3 regions of the Neobacillus oceani genome follow, and region 2 is predicted to be linked to each of the others. Evidence: predicted binding sites of a transcription regulator. Region 2 holds the regulator's gene; each other region holds the start of a gene.

The links. The regulator LexA, encoded in region 2, represses DNA repair genes until DNA is damaged. The targets are predictions, from matches to a motif close to CGAACATATGTTCG.
Region 1: V1499_RS02985 (malate synthase) is a predicted target of LexA. The motif match lies at 7,653-7,666, and genes of this name have one in related genera.
Region 3: uvrB (excinuclease ABC subunit UvrB) is a predicted target of LexA. The motif match lies at 6,675-6,688, and genes of this name have one in related genera.

The regions. Positions count from the first base shown of each region.
Region 1 covers NZ_CP143543.1:602,165-612,214, reverse strand. Annotated here, with positions in the region: gene V1499_RS03015 (ABC transporter substrate-binding protein) at 1-1,141, opposite strand, end outside; gene V1499_RS03010 (MmcQ/YjbR family DNA-binding protein) at 1,481-1,849, opposite strand; gene V1499_RS03005 (VOC family protein) at 1,867-2,262, opposite strand; gene V1499_RS03000 (DUF1456 family protein) at 2,461-2,994, opposite strand; gene V1499_RS02995 (DUF4256 domain-containing protein) at 3,272-3,838, opposite strand; gene helD (RNA polymerase recycling motor HelD) at 4,287-6,623, shown strand; gene V1499_RS02985 (malate synthase) at 6,713-7,567, opposite strand; gene rlmD (23S rRNA (uracil(1939)-C(5))-methyltransferase RlmD) at 7,953-9,332, opposite strand; gene V1499_RS02975 (DNA-3-methyladenine glycosylase family protein) at 9,380-10,050, opposite strand, start outside.
Region 2 covers NZ_CP143543.1:1,966,792-1,976,841, forward strand. Annotated here, with positions in the region: gene hfq (RNA chaperone Hfq) at 1-11, shown strand, start outside; gene spoVK (stage V sporulation protein K) at 224-1,171, shown strand; gene V1499_RS09755 (glutaredoxin family protein) at 1,397-1,630, shown strand; gene V1499_RS09760 (hypothetical protein) at 1,755-2,069, shown strand; gene hflX (GTPase HflX) at 2,248-3,507, shown strand; gene V1499_RS09770 (aminotransferase class I/II-fold pyridoxal phosphate-dependent enzyme) at 3,581-4,843, shown strand; gene V1499_RS09775 (MerR family transcriptional regulator) at 5,348-5,749, shown strand; gene glnA (type I glutamate--ammonia ligase) at 5,779-7,113, shown strand; gene V1499_RS09785 (hypothetical protein) at 8,032-8,259, shown strand; gene lexA (transcriptional repressor LexA) at 8,306-8,926, opposite strand; gene V1499_RS09795 (LysM peptidoglycan-binding domain-containing protein) at 9,083-9,412, shown strand; gene V1499_RS09800 (recombinase family protein) at 9,415-10,050, shown strand, end outside.
Region 3 covers NZ_CP143543.1:4,090,997-4,101,046, reverse strand. Annotated here, with positions in the region: gene V1499_RS20795 (PCYCGC motif-containing (lipo)protein) at 1-140, opposite strand, end outside; gene speD (adenosylmethionine decarboxylase) at 381-1,277, shown strand; gene V1499_RS20785 (spore germination protein) at 1,515-2,975, shown strand; gene V1499_RS20780 (SGNH/GDSL hydrolase family protein) at 3,116-4,204, opposite strand; gene V1499_RS20775 (YqjF family protein) at 4,425-5,231, opposite strand; gene V1499_RS20770 (STAS domain-containing protein) at 5,400-6,245, shown strand; gene V1499_RS20765 (CsbA family protein) at 6,277-6,510, shown strand; gene uvrB (excinuclease ABC subunit UvrB) at 6,965-8,944, shown strand; gene uvrA (excinuclease ABC subunit UvrA) at 8,952-10,050, shown strand, end outside.

The sequences.
Region 1 (10,050 bases), 1.4 Mb from region 2:
TATTGTTGTTTGCGTAAATTACACGGAGAGTATGCCCTTCTTTAATACCGCCATTTTTCAGAAGCTCTTTTGCTTTCGACTGGCTATAATCATATGTCGTAATGTCCTGGGTGTGGTGCATTGTATCAGGAGTCAGGACCGATGCAGCAGGTTCAGCAAAATCGGCCGAAATAAACGCTGAATCAATCAATTCCTTTTTATCGAGTGCATGGGCGACAGCCTGGCGAAGCTCTTTGCTTTGGACAGCCTTGCTGTTCAGGTTGAACGCCATGTAAAAGAGTCGGCCTTCAGGGTATCGGTGCATATTGAACTTTCCTGTTGCATCCAACTTCTTATAATCTTGAGGGTCGATAAGCCTCATGTTGACTTCGCCATTTTGAAGTGAAATATTCGCAGTGTTTGGATCCTTGACAACCCTGTAAACGATGGAATCCAATTTCGCCTTTCCTGCAAAATATTCATCGAAGCGATCAAGCTGAACATATTGGTCCGATTTGAACTCCTTGAATTTGAAAGGACCGGAGCCAACTGGGGCCTGGTTCTTTTCACTCTTCATCAAATCGGTTTCCCCTTCAAAAACATGCTTTGGAATCGGGAAGAAATCGTTCAATGCTCCTTCAAAGGAAGCAGTTACCTGTGGCAGCGTGAACTTTACTGTCAATTCATCCACTTTTTCCACTTTTAAAGGCTGGCCATCGAAAACAAGGCTGCCGCGAATGGAACTGCTCTGTTTTTCATCCAGAATTGAATCGATTGTAAACACAATGTCATCCGCTGTTATCTTTTGGCCATCATGCCATTTCAAATTGTCTTTTAGTTTCAATGTCCATGTCAGTTGGTCCTCTGAAGGTTCGAAGCTCTCTGCCAGGACAAACTTCTTTTTGCCGCCATCCTCCATGAAATAAAGAGGTGCATAAAGCGCCTGTTGGACAGTGAGTGTAACGCGGTCATTCGCATAGAGCGGGTTCATCACTTGAGGATTGTCGGAAACCGCGATTGTCAAAGTTCCGCCTTCTTTAGCGGTACCTTTGCCTTCATTCCCGCCAGATGGTTTTGATGAATCTTTATCACCTGAGCATGCTGCCAAAGTTAGCAACAATGCTAAAATCAAGGCGGATAAAGATACTAATCTTTTATTCATTTTTTTACCTCCTATAAATCTATTGATTTTCCTACCTAAATCTTAATCCCTAGTTTTCCAATAAGAATAATCTATCACCAGAAGAAATAGAAGTCAATCTGTCCCCATATTGGAACTTTATTCACTATACCACTAAATTTACAATATATTAAACTCTTCACAATATCTTCCTAATCTGTATTTCCGTTAATAACTTAAGATATGTATTGATAAATTAGATACATTAATGCTTATTTTGTTTATTCAATCTTTATGATCCAATCTCGATGATTTTGCCGACGGGATCAAATAAACGAAAAAAAGAAAGGCGGGAGCCCCACCTTTCCTTACTTTACTCACTTAATTATGTGACTCCATCCACTGCTTAACCAAACGCTTCGGTGCCGCACGCAGATAGGCTTCCTGGATAAGACCGGTCAATTCATCCCACTGTTCCCCAGCGGGATTTTGGATGGAAACCCAGCCATGATGCCCTATGTATGGAGTTTTAAAAAAATGCTCTTTCTGAAGCAACAATTCCTGGGATTCCCGGTCCGACTTGAAAGACACATTAAATCCCTTTTCGCTTTCACCTGAAATTACGAATGATTTTCCATTGACTTTAAACGTCTTGTGGCCGAATCCGTCAACAATTTCAACCGCTTCGGGCAGAGCAAGGCAGATTGTGCGCAGAGTTTCTAACATGCCTGCGTTTTCTTGTGATATCATGTCTTATTCACCGAATCCTATTTTGCATTCGCATCCGGCTGATGAATTCCAAATATATTTCCTTCGGTATCAAGATAGTAGCCTTGCCACGCCATTCCTGGAAGGGGGTGCTTCGGCATTGCGACCTGGCCGCCATTCTCGATGATTTTAGCCTCAGTTGAATCGTAATCTTCCACCCCCATTGTACATGCATAGCCGTTCATAGCCTGGTTCGGTTCAGGCCGGGCACCTTGTCGCTTCATTAATGCACCATTGATGCCTAGTTCACCTTCATTGCCGGTCACTGCCCCAAAGTAAGGCATACCCGCATACTCGCTCCAATCCTCAAATGTCCATCCAAAAACCTCGCCATAAAACTTTTTTGCTCGCTCCATCTCATCAACATGAATTTCGAAATGAATAAGTCTTCCCATCACTGAACACCCTCTTTTTAAAATATTTTTCCTGCCATAAACTGCTTTTCAAGTTGCTATCAACAATTATAACCCGATGCGAAGTTAATAAAAACAATATTTAGAATAATTAATTAATGTCTTCACACAAAAAACAAAAAGTGCCTGTCCCCCTGAGTATTAAAGTCAGGTGTTACAGACACTTTTCGTCTTTGAAAGCTAGCCCCTATACTTAATAGCCAATCCTTTTAAAAAATTCCGGGCGTATTTGTCCCCGCATTCCTTATAATTTTTATGGCCTTTTTTCCGCAATAACGCACCAAGTTCTCCTTTTGTGATTGTAACGCCGGCCATTGTCAAAATATCAATTATGTCTTCGCTCGTTAATGCCAGGGCGATTTTCAGTTTCTTTAAAAGCATATTGTTTACAGGTTCATTGCTCTTTAACGCTGCCTGGGTTTGGTCAGGCTGTCCAGGCCTTTGTTCTTGTGGCCCTCTCTTAAAAATGATCAGCCCGTTAAAAAACGACTCCAGCTTGCTGTTATTGATTTTTATACTGTCGTCTTCCTCATGAACAGCTTCATCCTCGTAGCTGTCCTTCGTTTTCGTAAGCATCATTTTCACTTCATCCCTTGAGACTTCATGGCCACCCAGATTAAAGATTTTCACCATGTCATTATCTTTAATATCCAGGGCATACCGGACTCTGATTAAAATATCATTGTTTTCCAACGAAAAACCTCCTGTGTCCATCCTGTTTCTTCTATTATTACTCAACTAGCCTTCAGAATTCTACTTCAGCGACTATTCTCAAAAAGACAAATGGTATCCGAATGCATGCATTCGAATACCATTGTATTTTTAAAATAAGAATCAATCTCTTTCCCTAACCCTCTGCGTATCGCGGATGTTCTTCTGGATCGTGATGGCTATAGAAAATTCTAACAAAGGGTAGATATTTTTTCTTTATTATTAAAAAGATTGGATATAGGTACCTCGGCTCCTACACCTGGCAGCGTGTCACACAAATTTAAACCCTTAATAATCCACGGAAACCTCTTGCGGCATAATAGGATTCCGCTCCATTATGGTAAACAAAGACAGTGTCGTAGCGGCGATCACAAAAGATTGCCCCGCCAAGTTTTCTAATATTCGCAGGTGTTTTCACCCAGCTCGATGTTTTCGTATCAAAATTTCCAAGTTCCTGCAGCTCTCGGTATTGTTCTTCTGTTAGAATCTCAATTCCAATTTCAGCAGCCATATCCAATGCGCTTGTTTGTGGTTTATGCTGCTTCCTTGACTCGAGCGCTTCACGGTCGTAGCAAACACTTCTGCGGCCTTTTGGACTTTCCGCCGAACAATCATAAAATATGTATTCGCCCGCCTTTTCATTATAACCAACAACATCCGGTTCACCACCGGTAATTTCCATCTCATTTAACGACCACAGCTTTTCAGGATGCATTTCCAACTTTTCCTGTACTTTGGCCCAATCAAGACCTTTATGGCGATCCATGTTTTTTTCAAAACGGGCTTTCAATGTCCCAAGCAATTGTTCACTTTGTTCTGAGGACAATATTCTTTTTTTATTCTCCATATAAAAGCACCTCGTTTACTATATTTGCGTTTTGTTACTATTGCTTCATCCTCTGGGTAAAAACACACGAACCAATCTGGTTCATTATTTCATTATTGTCCGAATTTCATTATTTTTACCACTAATCATCTTTCCTGCTTTAATCTGTGTAAGATGATTTTAACACATGGATCGTTGGTGGTTACCAATTTACAAAAAAGAAACCCTTCATAACTGATAACATGAAGGGTTTCTTGCTTGGCGATTAAAAGAATGTATGTTCAATTTTAAAAAGACAACCAAAGAAAGTTGTCCGATCCATTGATAAAAGCAAAAAAGCGTGGTAAATTTATATAGATAGCCACTTGATATTAGTTTATGTGCCTATTTACCCCTATTATAATTATACACCCTAACCCCATCAAGAGTCAACCCCTAACCACTATTTTTTTTAAAAGGAGTGTTTGCTGTGAATTCGGAATTTCAACGGGAGCAAAAACGAGTGGACAGTGTAATGAATACGATTAAATTGCAAATCAGCAGGTTGGAGGGAGAAACTACCCAGCATCGAAATGAAGTCATTCACATCCGCAAACACTTTTGGGACGAAATCAAGGTGAATACGGATACCTTTGATGATTACCTTGAAACGATTATCGGCTTACGGCAAGAAGCCCAAGCCCTCGCCGTTAGCCAAAGCACCCACAGACATGCATCGAGGAGATTATCCGCGCTGCGCCGTATGGAGGAAATCCCCTACTTTGGCAGAATTGATTTCATCGAAGACGGCACATCAACTCAGGAGCAGATCTACATTGGAATCTCCACACTGACGGATAATAGTGGTGAAAATTTCCTTGTCTACGACTGGAGGGCACCTGTCTCTAGTGTTTACTACGACTACCAGCCAGGTCCCGCTAAGTATGCCACGCCCGGAGGAATTATCAATGGTGTATTGGAGAAAAAATGGCAATATCTTATCCGGGGCGGCGAGCTTCAATCCATGTTTGATACGAGTCTGACCATCGGAGATGAAATTTTACAGAAGGTGCTTGGCAAAGGTACTGGCAAATATATGCACAATATCGTCGCTACCATTCAACAGGAGCAAAACAGGATCATCCGCCATGATCGCGGGCGGCTGCTCATTGTACACGGTGCAGCCGGCAGCGGAAAGACATCGGCCGCCATGCAGCGGATTGCCTATTTGCTCTACAAATACCGGGATCGAATGAATGCCGATCAAATTATTCTTTTTTCACCTAATTCGATGTTCAATAGTTACGTATCCAATGTGTTGCCGGAACTTGGGGAAGAGAATATGCAGCAGGTAACATTCCAGGAATATTTAATCCATCGGCTTGGAAAAGATTTTCAAATTGAAAATCCTTACGAGCAACTGGAATATGTTTTAACTTCGGTAAATTCCCCTTCATACAGGCAAAGGATTGCTGGCATCCGTTTCAAGGCATCCATCCGCTTTTTTGAGGCAATCAAATCATATCGGGAGTCGCTAGGGCAAACCGGAATGTTATTCAAAGGATTTACCTTCAGAGGAAAGCCGATTGTTACATCTCAACAAATCGCAGAAAGGTTTTATAGCAGCGACACCTCACTTCGATTCCATAACCGGCTTGAAAAGTTGAAGGATTGGCTGATGAAGAAAATAGATGAAGCCGAAAAGTTCGAACGGTCTAAGCCATGGGTCCAAGAGGAAATTGAGTTGCTAAGCAACGAGGAGTACCATAAGGCTTACACCTACTTAGCGAAAAAACGAGGGTTTAAAGGCGAAGCGGTTATCAATTATGAAATGGAGTACGAAGGGCTTGCCCGATTGATCGTAAGCAGGAAATTAAAGCTGATTCGAAATCGAATTCGGGCTTTTCGTTTCATTGACATCAAGGGGATGTACAAACAACTATTTACCGACCCCTCTCAGATCAAACTGTGGCTGGAGGGGGAAGCACCCCCAGAGTGGGAGGATATTTGCCGATTGACACTGGAAGCGCTGGAAGACGGTAAATTATACTATGAAGACGCTACTCCGTATTTACTTTTAAAAGAGCTAATCCAAGGTTTTCAGACGAACAGCTCGATCAAACATATAGTCATTGACGAGGCACAGGATTATTCACCATTTCAATTCGAGTTTTTGAAGCGATTGTTCCCTTCGGCAAAGATGACTGTTCTTGGCGACTTTAATCAGGCTATATTCGCCCATGCCAGTGAAACGGTTGACTTCCACATGCTTACCAATCTTTACGGACCCGAAGAAACAGAAGTGATCAACTTGGCACGGAGCTACCGATCCACAAAACCCATTATCGAATTTACACGCAGACTCATCCCTGGCGGCGACCGGATTATCCCTTTTGAACGTGACGGTGAGCGGCCTGCCTTGACTCAATTGGCGAACCACGCCGAGCTGCACCGCTGCATTGCCACCAAGGTAGCTGAACTACGAGGATTCGGGATTAACAGCATAGCAATCATATGCAAATCTTCCGCGGAAAGTGCAAGTGCCTTTGAAGCTTTGGCTGGCATCGATGATATTAAACTCCTGAAAAGCAATTCAATTGAATACGAACAAGGAGTAGTGGTCATCCCATCCTATTTATCAAAAGGAATCGAATTTGATGCCGTCATCATTTATGATGCATCGCAGCAAACATATGGTGATGAGAGCCTACGGAGAATTTTCTACACCATTTGCACTAGGGCAATGCATTCTTTGCAGCTATATAGTGTGGGTGAACCCAGCTCATTTTTGAAAGGCGCTTTACGGGAAGGTTATATCAGAACATGAATAAAATTAGAGAAGGCAACTCCCAGTTTATTTGGGTAAGTTGCCTTCTTTTAAAATATATTTCGTTACGTATTAATTATGGCTAACGGCTAAACACGCAATAAAGCGCCATTAGGCTTTGGCAACTCTTGCTCGGTTATCTGATTCATTTTGCAAAAATGTTCAAAAAATTGTTGTGCCAGTTCTCGTTCCTTCGGGTCACTTTTCAGTGAAACGATATCAAGCAAAATTTGAGCCATCCACAAATTATCAAAATAACGGTATTTACCGGTATTCCATGTCATTCTGTGGGGCAATTTCTCATTTACGTAATAGTTCCAGAAAAGCATCTGTTCCGACTCTTTTTCAGTAAGTTGGAGTCTGTATGTTGAATGAGCGGGAATAAATCCATCTTCACAAAGCTTACCGATAAAGTTTTCATTCACCATATAGACACCTAAGATACGCCTGTCTTGTTCAGGCAGACTAGAATCTCTTGTTGTTAACAGGACAGCGCTATTTTGATGCAAGCGAATGGGTTTGTTTGGCTCCCCCTGGTTTTTACCACTTTTTAATACGCCTGAAAAAACCTTCCACTCTGAAAAAGAATTATTCTGTTCTTCTGTGTCACACCAAAAAACCATTTGTGATTCAGGATGAAGTTTATGATTTTTCATAAGTTTTTCATGTTCCCAGCGAAGCTCCAGTTTTTTTTGTTGTAGCTTTTTTTCCTCTTCCTTCTTCCATTCTTCCTCTTTTCGTTCGACTTCCATTTTTTGTATAACTTTTTCAAGTGAATTAGCTGCAACTTTATCATGCAGTTTTAGGTGCTTTTCAAATACATCGGGGAAAACAAAGTTTTTATTTTCCGATGCGAAATTTATGACAATACGTGAATCATTATGTTTCACTATACTACCCATGCCAAACCGCTTGTGTGTAACTTTCTTATTGATTAGATTCAATATTCTAGTCCTCCTTGTAAATAAAAACTCGACTACTACTAGTTAGTAAATTGATAATTTTATTCACCTAAATTCCTTTAAAGCTCACACAATTGTTTGATTTTTTTCTTCGTTTTAAAAAAAGATATTAAAAAAACCGTATCCATAATTCTATCTGCAAAAAGTACAGCTGAATTCAGAATACGATTAAAAAACAATTGTAAGACTATTGTAACATTTATTCGAAAATAACACAAATTTATTGTTGACAACATGTTTTGTTGTAAGGTAAAATGAAAATTTTATTCTATTTACACTTTTGAAATAACTTCATCAATTATCCATTCTCAGTTTACCAATCCTAAAATAAATAAGAGGCAAGAGTGTATAGCTCTTGCCTCATTTACTATCTTAATATCATCTGCGAGACGCACTCCACATGCGCCGTCTGCGGGAACATGTCGACCGGTTGAATGTACTCAACTTTGAATTCCTTGCTTAATGTCTGGATATCCCTCGCGAGTGTTGATGGGTTGCAGGACACATATACAATCTTTTTTGGTTTTACCTTTAACAGTGTATCAAGCAGCTTGCCGTCGAGGCCTGTCCGCGGCGGGTCGACGATGACAACGTCGGGCCACCAGCCTTCTTTCGTCCATTTCGGCAGCCATTCTTCCGCCTTGCCCGTTACATAATTTGCATGCTTAATGCCATGGCGGGCGGCGTTTTTCTTTGCGTCTTCAATCGATTCTGGGATGATGTCCATTCCCCTGATTTCTCCTGCCTGGCGAGCGACCCAAAGGCCGATCGTTCCAACTCCGCAGTACGCGTCGACGACTTTTTCCACACCGCTGAGCTCGGACGCCTTTTTTACCTCATCGTACAACTTTACTGTCTGGACGGGATTCAATTGGAAGAACGTCCTGGCGGAAAGCTCAAATTGCAAATCGCCTAGTGTTTCCTGGATGAAATCACTTCCGGCCAAGGTAGCGGTTTCTTTTCCAAAAATGAGGGAAGTCCGTTCTCCGTTAATGTTTTGAACAATTGATTTAACACCGGGCAGTCTTTTTTTAATTTCTTCTATTAATAGTTCCTTTTTAGGAATGTCTTTTTGCGTTGTAATCAGGACTACCTGGAGTTCCTCGGACTGGATGCCGACACGGGTGACGATCGTCCTGACGATTCCTTTCCGGGATTTCTCATTATAAATTGGAATGTGTAGATCCTGGAGAATTTGACGTACCTTTAATGTTGCATCAGTCGTAGCGGAATGCTGGACGGCGCATTGCTCGATGTTAATGAGCTTATGTGAGTTAAGTCCGTATAATCCAGCGAGAACCTTACCTTTTTCAACGCCAACCTGGAAGCTGCTTTTGTTCCTGTACGCCCAAGGGTCTTCCATGCCAATCATCGGGCGGACGTCGATTTCATTTAAGTTCAGCTTTGTATGGCGTTCGAGTGACTGCAGGACGATGTCGCGCTTTTCGACAAGCTGCCGTTCATACTTGAGATGCTGGAGCTGGCAGCCTCCGCACTGTTCAAAAACAGGACATGGCGGAGCCACCCGGTAAGGCGATTTTTTACGGATTTTTTTGATCCGGGCTTCAGCGAACTTCGGATTGATTTTGGTTGCTTCAACAACGACTTCCTCACCAGGAAGCGCGCCGGGGACAAAGACCACCTGCCTTTTGAAATAGCCGACGCCTTCCCCATTGATGCCGAGCCTTTTAATTGTTAACGGGAAGGTTTGCTTTGGTTCTATTTTAATTGCCTGATCTTTTTTCATGATGGTCAACTCCGTTTACTATCCCTCTTTAAAAAGAAGCGCGTACTTTACTCAATGCTTCTCCAAAGGTAGAGAGATGCGTAGCTTAGATATGGTTCCCAGCCGGTTTTGTAGCGTTCCATTTCTTCTAGGGTTGGTTTGCGTTCAAGCTGGTATAGTTTTTTCAGTGCGTTTTGGATGCCGATGTCTGCCATTGGAAACAGGTTTTGGCGGCCGAGCCCGAATAGCAGGAAATTCTGGATTGTCCATGCGCCGATGCCGCGTATTTTGATAAGCTTGTCAAAAATAACCTGCTCTTCCTCATGCTTCAATGCCTCTATATCCAGACCGCCCTCGGCGACAGCCTTGCCAATGTCGATGCAATATTCGGCTTTCCGGCCGCTGAATTGGAGTTCCCTAAGTTCTTCGACTGTCAGCGCGGAAACGGTTTCGGGATCCGGATAGAACCAGGCACCGTCTTTTTCGTAGCCGAATTTTTTCACAAAACGTTCAGTCAACTTTATGGCGAATGCCATATTCAGCTGTTGATGGATGATGCATTTCAGCAGACAGCCGAACGGGTCAAAGTCGAGAATCAGGGGGGTGCCAATATGCTCCTCAAAAATTTCGTTGAGGTCAGTTTTACCAAAATACTCGTGAATATCCTTTAACGGCACTTCCCATTGGAAAACCTCTGCGATACGCTTGATAATAAGCTCTTTATCGCCGTTTTCCGCCT
Region 2 (10,050 bases):
AGGGGCAGTAAAAATTTAAAATGAAACAGGTCCGGTTTTAATGAGCCGGGCCTTTTTTCGTGTTTTGAAGTGGCGGATAAATTCAAAATGTCCCCTCCGAAAAGGTGTTTTTGGCAAAAAAGAAATGTTTTCCCCATGGGCGAATAGGATAGTATGAAGGATTAATTCTCCGGTCGGGAACCGGAATCCGCGCAAAAGAGAAGGATTCTGAGAGGTGAAAGCTTTGGACCAGCCGATGCGCATGAAAGACAATGGCCAAATCAGCATTGTCCTGAATACCCAGAAACGAAATCCGGCACTTCTGCGTGAGCACGAACCCTCTCTGCCCAAGGCGGTACAGAAAATAGAGCACGCGGCATTGAAGGAAATTGAAGAAGAACTCGGCTCTCTTGTCGGAATGGAAGAAATGAAAAAAACGATTAAAGAAATTTATGCCTGGATATATATTAATAAAAAAAGGGAAGAGGCTGGCCTGAAAGCGAAGAAGCAGGCACTGCATATGATGTTTAAGGGGAATCCCGGAACTGGGAAGACGACCGTCGCCAGGCTGATTGGCAAGCTTTTTTTAAAAATGAATGTCCTCTCAAAAGGGCATCTGATCGAGGCGGAACGAGCGGACTTGGTGGGTGAGTACATCGGACACACGGCGCAGAAAACGCGCGACCTTGTCAAAAAGGCGATGGGGGGCATCCTGTTCATTGATGAAGCCTACTCGCTCGGGAGGGGCGGGGAAAAGGATTTCGGAAAAGAAGCGATCGACACACTAGTCAAACATATGGAAGATAAGCAGCATGAATTTATCCTTATCCTTGCCGGTTATTCACGGGAAATGGATTATTTCCTGTCGCTGAACCCCGGCCTCCATTCACGGTTTCCCCTCGTGATTGATTTTCCCGATTATAAAATTGATCAGCTAATGGACATTGCGGACAGGATGGTAAAGGAAAGGGAATATTCGCTCAGCCATGAGGCCGAAAAGAAATTAAGGGAGCATCTCATTTGGATCAAATCGGTCCTGTCGCCAAACAGCTTCTCGAATGGCAGATACATCCGGAACATCATCGAAAAATCGATCCGCGCCCAGGCGATGAGGCTACTTATTCAAAACAGCTACGACCGGCATGATCTCATGACACTCAGAAGCAATGACCTTGTTTTTGAAGATGGCTAACTTGCCCCAAAAACGGGGCTTTTTTGTTTTTTAAAAAAATTATTCCAATGATTTGGTAAGGAACGCAAATAGTTAAAAAAGCATTATGGTTAAATCCGTGTAATAAGGGAATGACAATATTGTATCCTCTTTTGCAAAGAACGAGGCAAAGCAGATTCATTGCACGAAAAGAGAATTTGGACAATAATACCTAAACAGGTAGAAATTAATAAGGAGGCAATTGAAATGAACGAAATTATTGTTTACACAACGAACACTTGACCGTACTGCACAATGATGAAAAACTTCCTTGAGGCTCAAGGATTGGACTATAGTGAAGTGAATGTTCAGAACGACCGCGCCGCCGCTGAAAAACTGGTGAACGAAACAGGGCAGATGGGCGTGCCGCAAACAAAAGTCAATGGCCACTGGGTACTTGGCTTTGATCCAGAAACATTAATGCAATACGTGAAAGAGTAGTTGAAAAAGAGGCCGCGGCCTCTTTTTTCTTTGGGCTGAGGGGACCTATCCACAAAGTTGAATAAGAAGCCAATTGATTGCAGGATTAGTGACATTATCCGGAGAGGATGTTCCTTAAAATCGGTTGAGTGACATTGTTCGGCCAAAATCCGAAAAGGAAGTCACTCAAACGCAGATGAGTGACATTGTCCAGCCAATATCCAAAAAGGAAGTCACTCAAACCCGAATGAGTGACATTGTCGGGCTAAAATCCAAAAAGGAAGTCACTCAAACCCGAATGAGTGACATTGTAGGGCTAAAATCCAAAAAGGAAGTCACTCAAACCCGAATGAGTGACATTGTAGGGCTAAAATCCAAAAAGGAAGTCACTCAAACCCGAATGAGTGACATTGTCCAGCCAATATCCAAAAAAGGAAGTCACTCAAACCCGAATGAGTGACATTGATGGACCAAAATCCAAAAATTATGTCACTCAAACCTCACCTACTCCAACCGAAACCAGAATTTATCATTTATCCGCAACCTCATTTATTCATTCCGAAAACTAGGCCAACATAGAGAAATCACCAAACTTTTGTTATGATGGGAACAAGATTATGGTGAAGGAAGTGTGGCGCATGGAAGTAAAGATGGAAAAAGAAAAAGCTATCCTAGTCGGCTGCCAGACGACCGAAGACGATGACCTTCGCTTTCAGTATTCAATGGAAGAGCTTGTTTCCTTGACTGAAACTGCGAAGGGCGAAGTACTGATTTCTGTTGTCCAAAAGCGTGAGCGGATCCACCCCGCCACTTATATTGGTAAAGGAAAGGTAGAAGAGCTGAAGGCGCTCGTCGGACAGCTTGAGGCCGATATTGTAATTTTTAATGACGAATTGTCTCCGAGCCAAAAACGGAACCTTGGAACGGAGCTTGATGCCAGAATTATAGACAGAACTCAATTAATCCTTGATATTTTCGCGCAAAGGGCCCGCTCGAAAGAAGGCAAGCTGCAGGTCGAGCTCGCCCAGTTGCAATACATACTACCTAGGCTTGCCGGCCAGGGGACGGAGCTTTCCCGGCTTGGAGGCGGAATCGGCACAAGGGGTCCCGGGGAAACAAAGCTTGAATCGGACCGGAGGCATATCCGAAGAAGGATCGATGAAATCAAGCAGCAGCTTGCCATCATCGTCCAGCACAGAGACAGGTACCGGGAGCGCAGGAAAAAGAACAAAGCGTTCCAAATCGCGATTGCCGGCTATACGAATGCTGGGAAATCCACGTTGTTCAACAGGCTTTCAGAAGCGGACTCCTACGAGGAAAATCAGCTTTTCGCGACACTCGACCCGATGACCCGGAAAATAATTTTACCAAGCGGATTCATTTGCCTGATCACCGATACGGTGGGATTCATCCAGGACTTGCCGACTTCGCTCATCGCGGCTTTCCGGTCCACGCTCGAGGAAGTAAGGGAAGCGGATTTAATACTTCACGTAGTCGACATGTCGAACCCGGATTATTTTCACCATGAAAAGACGGTTAACAGGCTGCTTGAGGAGCTTGATGTGAAAGACATCCCGCAGCTGACGGTCTACAACAAACGGGACATTCAGCATCCTGATTTCGTTCCGACCGCTGATACACCGACTGCCTTTATATCAGCATTTGACAAAGAAGACCGCGACGCGTTGAAAAAGAAAATTGAAGAAACGGCCATCGCAATGATGGAGCCATACAATGTCCTCGTTCCGGCGAATGAAGGAAAGCTTTTGTCGATGCTGAAAAACGAAACGATCCTAAGGGAGCTTTCTTTCCAGGAAAATGACCAAGTTTATCGCTGCACAGGCTATGCGTTAAGGGACCATCAGGTTGCTGGGCAGCTGCAAAAATTCACAATATAAGCTGGAAAAGACGAAGACTCTTCGTCGGAAAGGTCCAGCTGCAAAAATTTACATGATAGATTGGAGAAGCACCATGTATAAGCAATTGAAGCACGGAGAACGCCTAAGCCAGGCTGCGCGGGAGGTGGAAACACAAATTGCCAATATCCACAGGGCAATAGATGAAATAATTGAGACGAATCAATTCAGGGTACTGCAAAGCTTTCAAAAGCACAGGGTGAGCGACTCGCACTTCACCCCAAGCACTGGCTATGGCTATGATGATACAGGAAGGGACGTGCTCGCGAGCATCTATGCGGATGTATTCGGAGCGGAAGCAGGTCTTGTCCGTCCGCAAATCATATCAGGCACCCATGCAATTTCCATCGCCCTGTTCGGAATATTAAGGCCGGGCGACGAGCTACTCTACATAACAGGGAAGCCGTACGACACGCTTGAGGAAATCGTCGGAATCCGCGGGGCCGGGAATGGGTCGCTAAAGGAATTCGGGATTTCGTACAATAGCGTGGCGCTTACAGAAGAAGGTGGCATCGATTGGAACGCTGTCTCTGCCGCAATCAAACCGAATACGAAAATGATTGGCATCCAGCGTTCCAAAGGGTATGCGACAAGGCCGTCATTTACGGTTGCGGAAATCGGTGAAATGGTCCGTTTTGTAAAGGAAATCAAGCCGGACGTTGTTGTTTTCGTCGATAACTGTTATGGCGAATTCGTGGAATTGGAGGAGCCGTGCCACGCGGGTGCCGACCTGATGGCTGGTTCCCTGATTAAAAACCCCGGTGGCGGCATTGCAAAAACGGGCGGTTATATCGTTGGAAAGCAGGAGTACGTAGATGCATGTTCCTACCGAATGACCTCACCGGGAATCGGAGCCGAAGCTGGCGCGTCGCTTTATAGCCTCCATGAAATGTATCAGGGATTTTTCCTGGCACCACATGTTGTGGGCCAGGCGCTGAAAGGGGCTGTTTTTACAGCGGCGATGCTTGAGCGGTTCGGGATGAAGTCGTTTCCTAAATGGGATGCCCCAAGAACAGACCTTATCCAGGCGGTGGAGTTCAATGACCGCCAAAAGATGGTATCGTTCTGCCAGGCAATCCAGTTTTCGTCGCCGGTTAATTCTTACGTTACTCCATATCCCGCCTACATGCCTGGATACGAAGACGATGTTATCATGGCTGCGGGCACATTTATTCAGGGAGCAAGTATTGAGCTTACCGCAGATGGGCCATTGCGGCCGCCTTATGCAGCTTATGTGCAGGGAGGGCTTACGTATTCCCATGTGAAAATCGCCATCTGCCTGGCACTTGACCGGCTGATTGAAGAAGGATTGATATAGAGAAGAAGGCACCTCTCGAACAGGTGCCTTCTTTATATTTTTATAAAGGCGGTTGCATAAATGGGTACTTTTTGTCCACACCTGTATTTATTTCTATAAGCTTTTTTCAATTTTGGCTATTAAAGTAGAGAAAATAGGGAATAAGCCTAAAGGGACTGAAAATGCCGTTGTGCAAAAAAGGGCTTCTCAGCATGTGGCTCAAACAATCGGAAAGGCGCAGCCGGCCTGGCAAGCATGTGGAATGTTCCGCCACTTGGTGAAGGCTTCGGCTATATTAGCCTATTTTTCCTTTTCGGCATCCTGATTTCGGTTTCAACAGGAATCTTTTTTAGGATGTTCAGCTCAAAATAGGAAAAAGCAAAAGCCGTTTCATCAATGGTTTCCTGATTTTTCAGCCTGGGAAAATTTTTTAATTCCCATGTAAGGAAACCTAACATAGTATTGACAGATTTTTTAACATTGGAATATAATTCAGTTTGTAAGTCACGATAAGGAGGAGAAATCATGGGGGGAAGCAAGATCCGCCGCTCCATGCCGCTGTTTCCGATTGGAATTGTGATGCAGCTGACCGATTTGACCGCGAGGCAAATCCGCTATTATGAAGAGCACCAATTGATTTCTCCCGCTCGGACTGAAGGGAATAGGCGAATGTTCAGTTTGAATGATATTGACAGGCTCCTTGAAATTAAGGATCTGATTGACAAGGGCGTCAATATGGCTGGAATCAGGGAGTTGTTCCTCGTCAACAAGGAGAAAAGGCAGCGCGAATCCGAAAAGGAAAAGAAGCCGAAAAAGGAATTGACGGAAGTTGAATTAAGGAAATTGCTTCGCAATGAATTGCTCCATGCCGGGCGGTTCAACCGTTCGACCTTAAGGCAAGGCGATATGTCCCGATTTTTCAATTAATCCGTTGCTATTATAAAGGAGGAAACAACTTGGCAAGGTACACACGTGAAGACATCGAAAAAATGGCAAAAGAGGAGAACGTAAAGTTTGTCCGTCTGCAGTTCACGGACATTCTCGGGACAATCAAAAACGTGGAAATCCCAATTTCCCAGCTTGGAAAGGCGCTTGACAATAAAATGATGTTCGACGGATCCTCCATTGAAGGCTTTGTCCGGATTGAGGAATCCGATATGTATCTTTTCCCTGATCCTGATACATGGGTCATTTTCCCGTGGACAGCCGAGAAAGGGAAAGTTGCGCGCCTCATTTGCGACATCCATAACGCGGATGGAACGCCATTTGGCGGCGACCCACGCAATAATTTGAAACGAATTCTTAAAGAAATGGAAGAGCTTGGCTTTACAACCTTCAACATTGGGCCGGAACCGGAATTTTTCCTATTCAAGCTTGATCAGAATGGCGAACCCACTCTTGAACTGAATGACAGCGGAGGCTATTTTGACCTCGCCCCAACCGATCTTGGCGAAAACTGCCGCCGCGATATCGTACTTGAGCTTGAAGAAATGGGCTTTGAAATCGAAGCCTCCCACCATGAAACGGCGGCGGGCCAGCACGAAATCGACTTTAAATATGCGGATGCCATCACTGCGTGCGACAATATCCAAACGTTTAAGCTTGTTGTAAAAACAATCGCCAGGAAGCATGGTTTGCATGCTACGTTCATGCCAAAGCCATTGTTCGGCGTGAGCGGTTCCGGCATGCACTGCAACCTGTCCCTGTTCAAAGGTAATGAGAACGTGTTTTATGAAAAAGGGAGCAAATTGGACCTGAGTGAGAATGCATACCATTTCATCGCCGGCATCCTTAAACACTCAACAAACTTCACTGCCGTCACAAACCCGACTGTCAACTCTTATAAGCGTCTGGTTCCTGGCTATGAAGCGCCATGCTATGTTGCTTGGTCCGCGAAAAACAGGTCACCGCTCATCCGTATCCCTGCTTCACGCGGAATGAGCACGCGTGTTGAGGTGCGCAGCGTCGACCCTGCAGCCAATCCGTATTTGGCTATGGCTGTCCTATTGAAGGCTGGCTTAGACGGTATCAAAAACAAGTTGACACCGCCAGCAGCAGTTGACCGTAACATTTATGTGATGTCGAAGGAAGAGCGCATCGAAGAAGGAATTGCCGACCTGCCGGCTACACTTGCACAAGCGCTTGATATGATGAAAACAGACGATGTCATCCTGTCCGCGCTTGGCGAGCATATCGTTGAGCACTTCCTCGAAGCGAAGGAAATCGAATGGGATATGTTTAGAACCCAGGTACACCCTTGGGAACGCGAACAGTATATGAGTATGTACTAATAGAATTTAAAAAAGCAGTTCACTTTTGTAAAAGTGGACTGCTTTTTTTCATAGGATTTGTGTTTGGTATGGAATTGAGATACGTGTAAATGTGAAAAAACATTAAAATATGACAATTTTGTGACTTTTGTTTATGACTTTATATTCCAGGATGGTATATAATAAAAGAGAGACAACAAAAATAGCCGCCAAGGGGGTTAGCGGCTACTTTGGAATATATACAGGATTTTTCAATGCGGGTAATCCGGCTCAGCTGGCAGCCAGTTAAGCAAGTGCCAGCTGATCTGATGTAGTTCTTTATCTGCGCTGTCTCAGAGATGCATTTTCCTGGTGTCTCTGGGGTGCGATGGTGCACATTATGTCTCATGTTGCCATTCATTGATGTTACTAAGCTGTGTTGTTTTGTATCATGGTGCAATTCTTAGGTGTTTCTAGGCTGTGATGCTGTGTTTCTGGATGCGAATCATAGCTATTTCTAAGATGACCATTCTGTATCTTTGTGCAAATCGTAGATGTTTCTAAGTTGTAAGGTTTTGTATCTTGGTGCCAATCTTAGGTGCTTCTAGGCTGTGATGCTGTGTATCTGGATGCAAATCATAGCTGTTTCTAAGATGACCATTCTGTATCTGGATGCAAATCATAGATGAATCTAGTTGGAACCCCTGTCAATGACGATGCGATTCGTTTCCACTGATGCGTCTAGGCTGTTCGATCTCGTTGTGTTCTGGCTGTTCAATGCGATGTTTGACTAAGCAATCTTATGATGGCTTGTTTTTGAATCGATTGCTGTTGAAGTTTTTCTGTACTTTTAAAATAACAGATTCAAGGTTAAAAATGTTGGTATGTTGTTTATGTTCACAAAGCTGTAAAAACAAAGTGACAAACTTTTGAATTTCCGAACTTTGAGGGGGTATCAGCATGATCAGAATGGCAGTTGCAGGTGCGGCTGGGTTCGTATTGGTTTTTATTGAATCCTATCTTGTGATGATTTTAAAGGGGTATAAAACAATCGAGTTTGGGGGCATAAGCCCATTCATCGGAGTTTGGGCAATGAATTTCTTCCTGGTTTTCTCAATCCTTACCCACGCGAAGCTTTGGTATGACGAGCGGGCACAGCAAAGGGAAGAAGCCCAGACGGAACAATAAATATATAGAAGCAAAGAAAAACAGGCTATCCGCAATAGCCTGTTTTTTAATGGATGCTCCGGTATACGCCGATAACTTTTCCCAAAATGGATACTTCCCTAAGGATGATAGGCTCCATGGTTGGGTTTTCCGGCTGGAGGCGGATATAGTCTTTTTCTTTGTAAAATCTTTTACACGTAGCTTCGTCCTCTTCTGTCATTGCGACAACGATATCTCCGTTATTTGCTGTCTTCTGTTGCTTTACAATGACATAGTCCCCATCAAGGATACCAGCCTCAATCATACTTTCCCCCATAATTTCAAGCATGAAAACCTGCTCGTCTGAAGGGACCATCGTTTCCGGAAGGGGGAAATACTCCTCGACATTTTCAACAGCGGTGATTGGCTGTCCGGCAGTAACACGCCCAACGACTGGAACATTGACGACCCTGACTTTCGGGATGTATGCTTCATCGGCTTCAAGAATTTCAATTGCCCTTGGCTTTGTCGGGTCCCTTCTAATAAGGCCCTTCATTTCCAGCCGTTCCAGGTGGCCGTGTACGGTCGAGCTTGAGGCGAGCCCCACTGCTTCACCGATTTCACGGACGGACGGCGGATAACCCTTTCTTTTTACTTCACTTTTAATATAATCAAGGATCTCCTGCTGCCTCTTCGATATTTTAGCCATAAATGGAAACACCTCTTCTGGTATTGTTACCTAATTATAGCATGGGTTGTACAAAGATACAAACATAAGTTCGAGTTTTTTCATTGACATCAAACAGACGTTCGGATTATAATCAAATCAAATAAACCGAACATACATTCTTAAGGGGTGCGTCCAATGAAGAAATTTTTGATAAATAACTCTTATGTCGTACTATTGATTTTTGTCAGCAGCCTATGTGCAGGAGCGGTATCGTACTTTAGCAAACCTGCAACTGAAGATACATACATGACCATTACAGTGAAAGAAGGGGATTCCATTTGGGCGGTTGCGGAAGAGCTTGCCGAACGCCATTCGATGGACCGGTCTGATATTATAAACTGGGTAAAGAAAAACAATGAACTCGCGAGCGACACGATTTATCCAGGGGACAAAATCATTGTCCCTATTAAAAAGCTCACCATTAGCGAGGGACAGCAGCTAGCAAGTGTTGGAAAGGGTGAGTAAATATGGGGAACAAGGGCGTCCGGGCAGCGATATATTGCCGAGTCAGCACAGAAAAGGAAGCCCAGGAAACGTCCCTTGCAAGGCAGGAGGAGGAACTTCTTGCTCTTGCGAAAAGGCACGGGTTTGAAAAGGCAGCGGTCTACAGGGAGCAGGCAAGCGGATATTCCCTTGAAAGGGAGGGGCTCCTAGAACTGCTTAACCTCATAAAGGATGGGGAAATTGATGCCGTTCTTATTCAGGATGAAACAAGGCTTGGCAGGGGAAATGCCAAAATAGCCATCCTTCATGTATTATCAAAAAATGGCATCAAGCTATACAGTGTGGCGCATGACGGTGAACTCCAGCTGTCTGAATCCGACTCGATGATTCTTAATATTGTCGCGATGGTCGAGGAATATCAGCGTAAATTGCACAATATCAAGATAAAGCGTGGAATGAAAAGGGCCATTGAAAAAGGCTATAAGCCCCAGAAAAACCTGAAAAACCTGGATGAGAGCCCTGGCCGTGAACGGATCGAAGTCCCAGTAAATGAAATTATCAGGCTGAAAGACAATGGCCTCACCTTTGCGGAAATCGCCGCGACCCTTAGAGGGTTCGGTTACGATGTATCCAAAGCGACGGTGCACCGACGGTATAGG
Region 3 (10,050 bases), 2.1 Mb from region 2:
GCCAGGACATAATCAGGCAGCGGCGCATGCTTCGAATCAAGCTTCAGCTCATCGGATTTTGCCGAATCCGAGCTGCAGGCCGAAACTACGCCAATGGCAAGAATTGCACACATCAGCAGCAAATACTTAAAATACCTCATAGCCTTCTCCCTCTCAGTAGTGTATAAACCTATTTTAACAAGGAATCCATGATGGAAACTTACCCCTTTTCAAACGTTTTGTGACACCGATTCCCAGTCAAAGGCGCGCCTTGAAACAAAAACGTCCACTAAGGTACCAAGCACCACCACTAACCTCCGATACCAATTAACTGTTCTGTTTTTTTCGGCAAAAGGTTGGGTATTATAACAATATTTACAGCTTTCGGAGGGGGTTTCATCATGGATTTGACGCCGCAGCAGCGAGTGGAGCTGCATGGTTTTAATAATTTGACGAAGAGTTTGAGTTTTAATATGTACGATATTTGTTATACACAGACGAAGGAAGAGCGGGAGGCATATCTTGAGTATATTGATGAGCAGTATAACGCGGACCGTCTGACGAAAATCCTCAAGCATGTCGCGGATATTATCGGTGCGCATGTCCTGAATGTGGCGAAGCAGGATTACGTGCCTCAGGGGGCGAGCGTGACGATGCTTGTCTCGGAGGGGCCGGTTGTCGAGGTGCCGGAAGGGGTGTACGAGGAATCACCCGGACCGCTGCCATCCGCCGTTACGCTTGCTCTCGACAAAAGCCATATCACGGTCCATACGTACCCCGAATACCATCCGGATGAGGGGATTAGCACTTTCCGAGCCGATATTGACGTATCGACGTGTGGGGAAATTTCGCCGCTGAAGGCGCTCAACTACTTGATTCATTCGTTCGAGACAGATGTGATGACGATGGATTATCGTGTTCGCGGATTTACGCGCGACAAGGAAGGCTATAAGCTGTTCATCGATCATGACATTTCTTCCATCCAGAATTACATCCCTGACGAGATAATCGACCGCTATCAAATGATTGATGTGAACGTATACCAGGAGCATATTTTCCACACGAAATGTAAGCTTCGCGATTTCGACCTGAACAATTACCTTTTTGGCTATACGAAGGATAAACTCACGGAAGAACAGCGCCGGGAAATCACTGAAAGCATCCAATGGGAAATGGACGAAATCTTTTACGGGAAAAATATTTACCAGGGCAGCTTTGTTAAAAATGCAGAAAAGGCCTTCCGTGACAATCTCGAACACGAAGTACAAAAGAAACAGACCGGTAAGGAGCCTGAATAAGGCTGCCTGATCGGTCTTTTTTCGTCCTGCTCGAAACAATTGAACTTAATCAATCCCTCCAGGCTTAAAGCTGTTTAACAGCATCATCCTCCATCCATTTTCCCAATCGCATTATACAGAATATTTTTTGAAAATAATAAGGTTTAACCCAATTGCCGAAAAAGTATGAACGGCTGGCACCATGGCTAAGATGGTATGTATAGTAAGGAAGAACGGGCATGTGTGCCGAGGTGGGAAATGAAAACGGACGTGAAAAATAATGTAAGCAATAGCCTAGAGGCAAATGTAGATTTTTTTAAAAAAGAGCTTGGGGTAGGCAAAAGCTTCGACGTCATTCAGCTGGAAGTGGAATATGCCGGCCGGAAAATGGCGCTGTTCATGGTTGATGGCCTAGTCAAGGACGATATGCTCCATCTCCTTCTGAAGTTCATGGCGAATTTAAAGGAGGACCAGCTTCAAAGCGCGACAATCCAGCAGCTCATGAAGTCATACCTTCCTTACATTGAGCTCGATTCGACGGATGATCTTGACAAGGCTGTGGATACGGTGCTTGCGGGTCCGACCGCGCTTGTTGTAGACGGCGCATCTGAGGTCATCCTAATAGATGCCAGAACCTATCCGGTCAGGGGGCCTGAAGAACCGGACACGGAGAGGGTTGTCCGCGGATCACGCGATGGTTTTGTAGAAACGATCGTCTTCAATACGGCACTGATCAGAAGGCGGGTTCGCGACAGGACGCTCAGGATGGAATATATCCAGGCGGGGCGGCGGTCGAAAACCGACATGATTATATGCTATATCGAAGACATTGCCGATGGGGAGCTGGTCGATAAGATAAAGGACAAGTTGTCCAGCATCGATACGGACGGGCTTCCAATGGCCGAGAAAACCATTGAGGAATTTATTACCGGGAGCTATTTGAACCCGTTCCCGGCAGTCCGTTATACGGAGAGGCCGGACACGGCTGCCGTTCATCTGTTCGAAGGGCATGTATGTGTACTCGTTGACGGGTCGCCGAGCGTTTTGATTACGCCGACAACGTATTGGCATCATCTCCAACATGCAGAGGAATACCGGAATAAGCCGCTTGTAGGAGCCTATTTACGGATTGTACGGTTTTTTGCCGTATGGGCGTCCCTATTTTTGCTGCCGCTTTGGTACTTGCTCACGATTGACCCGAGCCTCGTGCCGAAAAGCATGAAATTTATCGGGCCCAATGATCCCGGTAAAATTCCTTTGTTCCTTCAGTTTTTAATAATTGAAATTGGAATCGACATGCTGCGGATGGCTGCGATCCATACACCGACATCGCTTGCGACGGCTCTTGGCCTTGTCGCCGCATTGATGATCGGGCAGGTCGCCGTTGAAGTCGGCCTTTTGACGAATGAGGTCATCCTGTATTTGGCGCTCGCCGCGATTGGCACATTTGCAACCCCCAGCTATGAACTAAGCCTTGCCAACCGGCTTGTTAGGCTGTTTTTACTGATCGTAACGGCCTTGTTCCATACATTCGGGCTTGTCGTCGGATTCACCCTCGTCATCATTTATTTGGCGCGCATGAAAAGCTTCGGCGTTCCGTATCTATGGCCGTTTATCCCTTTTGATATTAAGGCATTGCGGGACGTGCTGTTTAGGTCGCCTATTCCGCTTAAAGACAAGCGGCCGAGAGTACTGGAGCCAAAAGATCCGGACAGATAGATAGACCGGACTTCACGGTATCGGGGAGATGTTTATTAGTGAAGCGCAGCAGTTTCGTATAGGAATAGTTTGGAGTACATTGTTCTGCTAAAACAAGGCCAATTCTGCGCCCCAAAAACGGCGCCGGCATGGCCTTGTTATCATTTGCCCAGAACAGCTGAAATTGATTTTGCGTATTCTTCGGCGAGATACTTCTGCCCTTCAGTGCTCGGGTGGAGCCGGTCGGATGCCATATACTTATCAAAATTGCCTTCATTCATCTTGCCTGTCAAATCGATGTACGTACAGTTTGGCACTTTGGAACAGGCTATTTTTATGTCCTCGTTGTATAGTTTGAGCTCTTCATCCGAGTAGGAAGGAGTGGCCATGATGGAGCTTGCAAAAACCTTTGTATCCGGAAGGGCATCATGGATCGCTTTGATAAATTCCATATATTTTTCCTGATATTGCTCGTGGGTCATTTTTCCCTGATAGATTGTAGAGATGGAGTTGAACCCGTAAATGGACAGGACATAATCCGGTTTCAGATCAATTACATCAGTCTTGACCCTTCCCAGCGCACTGTTGTTGTCGGCAGGAGGGGAAGAAATATCAATGTCGGTTCTGCCAATACCCTGGTTGATGCTCTCTACCCCCATTATGTCGCCAATTACAGAAGCCATCGATTCCATCCCTATATTTTGGGTACCAGTCCCGTCCGCATGACTATGTCCGATAACAATAAGCCTTTTTCTTTTTTCCTCCGGCTTCCTTACTTTTGCCCCCTCGCTTACGAAAAGGCCGTCTATCTCGCTTTGGTTGGAAAAGCCAATTTCAATCTGGTGCCATCCCTTTTTATTTTTGTAAATCGGGATGTCCACAGGCTTACCATCCACGTCTAGTTTTTGTGTTACAACCTGTTTTCCATCAACGAAAATAAAGACCGTTCCTCCAATGCCCCGTTGCTTCAATGTGGCGAAGCTGCTGTCCGTCTCAATCCTTGCCCGCCTTCCATAATGCCGGCCGTTCTTGCCGTCAAGCCAGCCCTGCATCACTTTATCCCCATTCGGTTTTAAAACCTCTTTCCATTGGCCGTTCGCGTAAAGCCATTCCGGCGCGGTCGGTTCAATGAATCTTTTTTCAGTAGTAATGGCGTCTTTCTGGCAGCCGGCTAATAACGAAAGAAATAAAACAACGATAAGAATTTTGGAACGAGTGAACAGGTATCGGTTTTCAGTATCAGCCCTCATCTCTCACTTCCTTACATTATTTAGGATATTAATAATGTAATAGGAATAGGATGAACTTGTAAATATAGGCCGTTCGTCAAATTTTGCGAGAGTTGATCGAAGAACAAGTTGAAATAATAGAATTGGCTCCGGAGGGGAAGGGTCAATTAACAGGGGAGGACCACACATGTTGCTGTCCCCAATAAAGCTCTTTCGGACATGCTCGAACTGTAAAACAAAGTCAATCCTCCACAAACGGGAACATTAGCACCTTTTTCGAATCGCAGTACTGAAGCAGCGGCTCTCCCGGAAGTGGCACCGGGCTCATCGTATTGATGGAAACCACTGCCTCGGCTGCTGAAACATCCCACGGCTGGTGATGGATATCACCGCGCAGCACCTTGCCATCCCGGGTCGTAAACAGGCAATACCGCTCAATCAGCCAGTGTTCAAGCGTCCCCGCCATGCACAATCCAGGCCCCGAAACCGGACGATACGAACAATTGAACTGGCCGAACCCATCCTCGCCCGTAATCCGCCTGTTCGAAAACCGAAAACCTTTTCTTTTGTAAAAATTGGCCGCCGCGCTTGTGCTATTTACCGGCAAACTCACTGCTTCCGCGCCTTGGTTCTCCTCCGGACTTACCTCGTCAAACGACATCTCCGCATTTTTATACGGAAGCGCAAGCAGTCCGTTTGCCGCGAACACCGCCGGGGCGAGGTTCGCATCCAACGAAAAGAACCAGATGCCCTGCCTCCCGTTCCGTTTTACATACGTCCTCACATTCAACTCCAAATACTCATTCAACATCGGGATTTCCGGCAGAGCCCTGAAGCGCTGGTGCTTGACCTGGAATGGCGATATCGATATCCACGCCTGCCCTTCCCACGTATCAAGCTCCAACTCTTCCGGTACGTGCTCCCTGACCATGGCGGCATCTACAGGCCAATGCAAAAAAAGTAGATTTTCCCACGTCTGGGTCATAAGCCATGGCGCATCCGGAAGGGGATAGGGCCGATGAGCCGTCTCCCTGAGTAACTCGTCCATATTCGCGAACCACCTTTCATTCAGCACTTCCTATCCTTTACCCTTACCCAATTTTTCATTTAGCCACCCCATACATCCGCCGAAGTTGAAAAAACAGGCACCCTATATGCAAATAAATGCTATTTCGGGTATGATAGAATAAAAATTACAACAAATGCGGGGGAAAAAATGAAAGATTTAGAACAAGCACTCTATTACCATCTACTTTCCCGTTCGGCCGATATGACGGAGGAGTGGCTTAGCCGGAGGACCGAAAAAGTCGGTTCGCCTTATTCACTTGAAGCATCCCAAGAACTTGTCAACAAACTCCGCGAACAAAACAAGCTTTTTATTGAACGGATCATAAAAGTCTTTATTGAGGAAGAAGAGGGATTCAAAAAGGGAATTCTCGACTGGACCCGTATGGTATCGGAGGACAGGGTAAATTCAGGGGTACCGCTTCACTCTGTGATTAAACAATTCGGGATTTTCCGGAGTGTCATCATTCTTTTTATCGAAAATTTCGCGCGTGATTACGAGAAAGAACTCTCATTCGAAGACATTTTCCGTTGGACAAAGCAAATCAATTTTGCCTTTGACAAAGTCATTGATTTGTTTTCCAAACATTACTACGAAGTCCATAGCAAGCTGATTTCGGAAAAGGAAAAGATGATTTACGAGCTAAGTTCACCGGTCATACCGGTAACAAAAGGCACGGGCGTATTACCACTTATCGGTGAAATCGACATTGACCGTGCCGCCGACATCCTGGAATCCGTCCTGAACCAAAGCGCAGCGATGCGCATCAACAAGCTCGTTATTGACATGTCGGGCGTACCCGAAATGGACTCGGCAGTCGCATGTGAGTTATCAAAATTATTCAAGGGATTGAACCTGATTGGCATCCGCGCGATCCTTTCCGGTATCAGGCCAGAGGTCGCCAAGGCTGCTATCACCCTGGGAATTAACTTCGATAACACCGAATTCGAACAGGACCTCGCCGCTGCATTGACAAAGCTCAACTGGCAAGAGTAGCGCACGAACCAAATCAAAAGGGGGGTAAAAGGTGATTCAATATCTATCGGCATTCTTCCTGCCCGGTCTGTGCGTCTTGCTGTTTGCTAGGGTCACCTACAACCGGGTCATCGCACTCGCCCTGACAGTCGGCCTCATCGCGGCATCCGTCTACAAAGGCTACACAAACAGCTGGGGACTCATCATCGTCGACGCTTTCTCGCTCACCGTGGGCTTCTGGGCCGCCTCGTACCTAAAGCCGAAACCAACCGCAAACAAAACCTGACCACCCGCCCGCCAAACGCCGGCGGGATTTTTATTTCCGGGGCTGTTTTCGAAAAATTGGTCCCCGCACCATGTAATCCGTGGGGTTCAAGTAAGCATACCCAAACACGTTGTCAGTTTATCAGAAAAACATCCTGAATGTAGCAGGAAAACCAAAAATTAAATCGAATATTTGTTCGTATAAAGTTGGTTTGCGCCCTCCCCTTTGTGGTAGAATGTTTTTATAAGATTTTTAGCAATGCCGGAATTGTGAATTTCGGCATCCTTTCAGTTTGCCCGCAAGATGGCCCTATTTGGAGCCAGCCGGTTTGAATGGGGCGCCATGGCGGGCATACTGTTTACTATATGAATTGGCGGCGAAGGGCCTGCCAATGTGCCATCCCATTCAATAAGAAAATCACACAACCTTGTTTACTGATAGATGCCTTATTTTTAAGTATTGGAGGTTCGGTAACGTGAAGAACCAGTTTGAGTTAGTGTCCAAATACAAGCCGGAGGGGGACCAGCCCGAAGCCATTAAGAAATTGGTCGACGGCATTTACAAAAAGAAGCGCGTCCAGACGCTCCTCGGCGCAACGGGTACAGGTAAGACGTTTACCGTTTCCAATGTCATTAAAGAGGTAAACAAACCTACCCTTGTAATCGCCCACAATAAAACGCTCGCCGGCCAGCTGTACAGTGAGTTCAAGGAATTTTTCCCGAACAACGCCGTCGAGTATTTTGTTAGCTACTATGATTACTATCAGCCGGAGGCATATGTGCCCCAGACCGATACATTCATCGAAAAAGACGCGAGCATCAATGATGAAATTGATAAGCTGCGCCACTCGGCGACATCCGCCCTATTCGAGCGCCGCGACGTCATCATCATTGCGTCTGTTTCGTGCATTTACGGTTTGGGTTCGCCGGAAGAATACAAGGAAATGGTGCTCAGCCTGCGGGAAGGGATGGAAATTGAACGGAACAAGCTGCTCCATAAGCTCGTCGATATCCAGTACGCCCGGAACGACATCGACTTTAAGCGCGGTACGTTCAGGGTACGGGGCGACGTTGTCGAAATCTTCCCGGTGTCAAAAGACGAGCATTGCATCCGCGTCGAGTTTTTTGGCGACGAGGTCGAACGCATCCGCGAAGTCGATGCCCTGACTGGTGAAATCATTGGCGAGCGGAACCATGTCGCCATTTTTCCAGCATCCCACTTCGTGACGAGGGAAGCAAAGCTAAGGATAGCAATCGAAAATATTGAAAAAGAACTGGAAGAACGTCTTGAGGAACTCCGCGCAGAGGAAAAGCTGCTTGAAGCACAGCGCCTTGAGCAGCGGACCCGCTATGACCTTGAAATGATGCGGGAAATGGGCTTCTGCTCCGGTATTGAAAACTATTCCCGCCATTTGACGCTGAGGCCGCCTGGGGCAACTCCATATACGCTGCTCGACTATTTTCCGGACGATTTCCTTATTGTCGTTGACGAATCCCATGTTACGCTACCGCAAATCAGGGGTATGTTTAATGGGGACCAGGCTCGGAAGCAGGTTCTCGTTGACCATGGCTTCCGCCTGCCGTCCGCTCTCGATAACCGTCCGCTTAAATTCGAGGAATTCGAGCGGCATATCAACCAGCTGATCGCCGTTTCGGCAACGCCGGGTCCGTATGAAATCGAACATACGCCGGAAATGGTCCAACAGATTATCCGGCCAACGGGGCTATTGGATCCAAATATCGACGTTCGTCCGATTGAAGGCCAGATTGACGACCTGATCGGTGAAATAAATGAACGGGTCAAACGGAACGAACGCGTCCTTGTAACCACTTTGACGAAGAAGATGTCCGAGGATTTGACCGATTATTTGAAGGAAATCGGCATCAAAGTGCAATACTTGCACTCCGAAGTTAAGACGCTAGAACGGATTGAAATTATCCGGGAGCTCCGGCTTGGCAAATATGACGTTCTTGTCGGAATCAACCTGCTCAGGGAAGGGCTCGATATTCCGGAAGTGTCACTTGTCGCGATTCTTGATGCCGACAAGGAAGGCTTCCTCCGCTCAGAGCGGTCGCTGATCCAGACAATCGGCCGCGCAGCGCGGAACGAACGAGGGCACGTCATCATGTATGCGGATAAGATGACCAATTCCATGCAGATCGCCATTGAAGAAACGAAGCGCCGTCGTGCCATCCAGGAAGAATACAACAAAAAGCATGGCATTACGCCGATGACGATACAGAAGGACATACGCGCGGCCATTCGCGCCACCCAGGCCGCCGAGGAAGGCGAAGCGTATTCACCGGCGAAATCGCTCGGCAAGCTGGCCAAAAAGGACCGCGAGCGCGTGATTGCCGATATGGAAAAAGAAATGAAGGAAGCAGCAAAGGCGCTTAACTTTGAACGCGCCGCAGAGCTTCGTGACCTGATACTAGAGCTGAAAGCGGAAGGATGACTGTAACATGGCAATGGATAAACTTGTTGTAAAAGGCGCCAGAGCCCATAACTTAAAAAATATCGATGTCACCATTCCGAGAGATAAGCTTGTCGTTTTGACAGGGCTTTCCGGATCCGGAAAGTCCTCGCTTGCCTTCGACACCATTTATGCGGAAGGGCAGCGCCGCTATGTCGAATCGCTGTCCGCTTATGCCCGCCAGTTCCTTGGGCAGATGGACAAACCGGATGTCGATGCAATCGAGGGCCTTTCGCCGGCGATATCAATCGACCAGAAAACAACGAGCAGGAACCCGCGCTCGACTGTCGGGACGGTCACGGAAATTCACGATTATTTACGGCTTCTTTTCGCCCGTGTTGGGCGCCCTGTGTGCCCGAACCACGGAATAGAAATTTCGTCCCAGACAATTGAGCAGATGGTCGACCGGATTATGGAATACCCTGAACGGACAAGGCTGCAAATTCTCGCCCCGGTTGTTTCGGGCAGGAAAGGGACCCATGTTCAGGTGTTGGAAGACATCAAGAAACAGGGATTCGTCCGCGTCCGTGTTGACGGGGAAATGCTTGATTTAAGCGACGAAATTACGTTGGAAAAAAATAAGAAACACTCGATCGACGTTGTCGTTGACCGTGTCGTTGTAAAAGAAGGAATCGCGGCCAGACTCGCGGACTCACTTCAAACTGCGCTTCAGCTTGGGGATGGGAAGGTTGTCATCGACGTCATTGGCGAAGAGGAACTGCTGTTCAGCGAACACCATGCCTGCCCAATCTGCGGATTCTCCATCGGCGAACTCGAACCGAGGATGTTTTCGTTCAACAGCCCATTCGGCGCCTGTCCTGAATGTGACGGGTTAGGTGCAAAAATGGAGGTCGATCCGGACCTTGTTATCCCGAACAAGGAACTGACCTTGAATCAAAATGCGGTTGCCGCATGGGAATCTGTTTCTTCGCAATATTATCCGCAGCTTCTGAAGGCTGTCAGCGACCATTACGGCATCGATATGGATGTTCCAGTCAAGGACTTGCCAAAAAGCAAGATGGACCGGATTTTGTATGGATCGGAAGGGAAGAAAATCTACTTCCGTTATCGGAATGATTTTGGCCAGG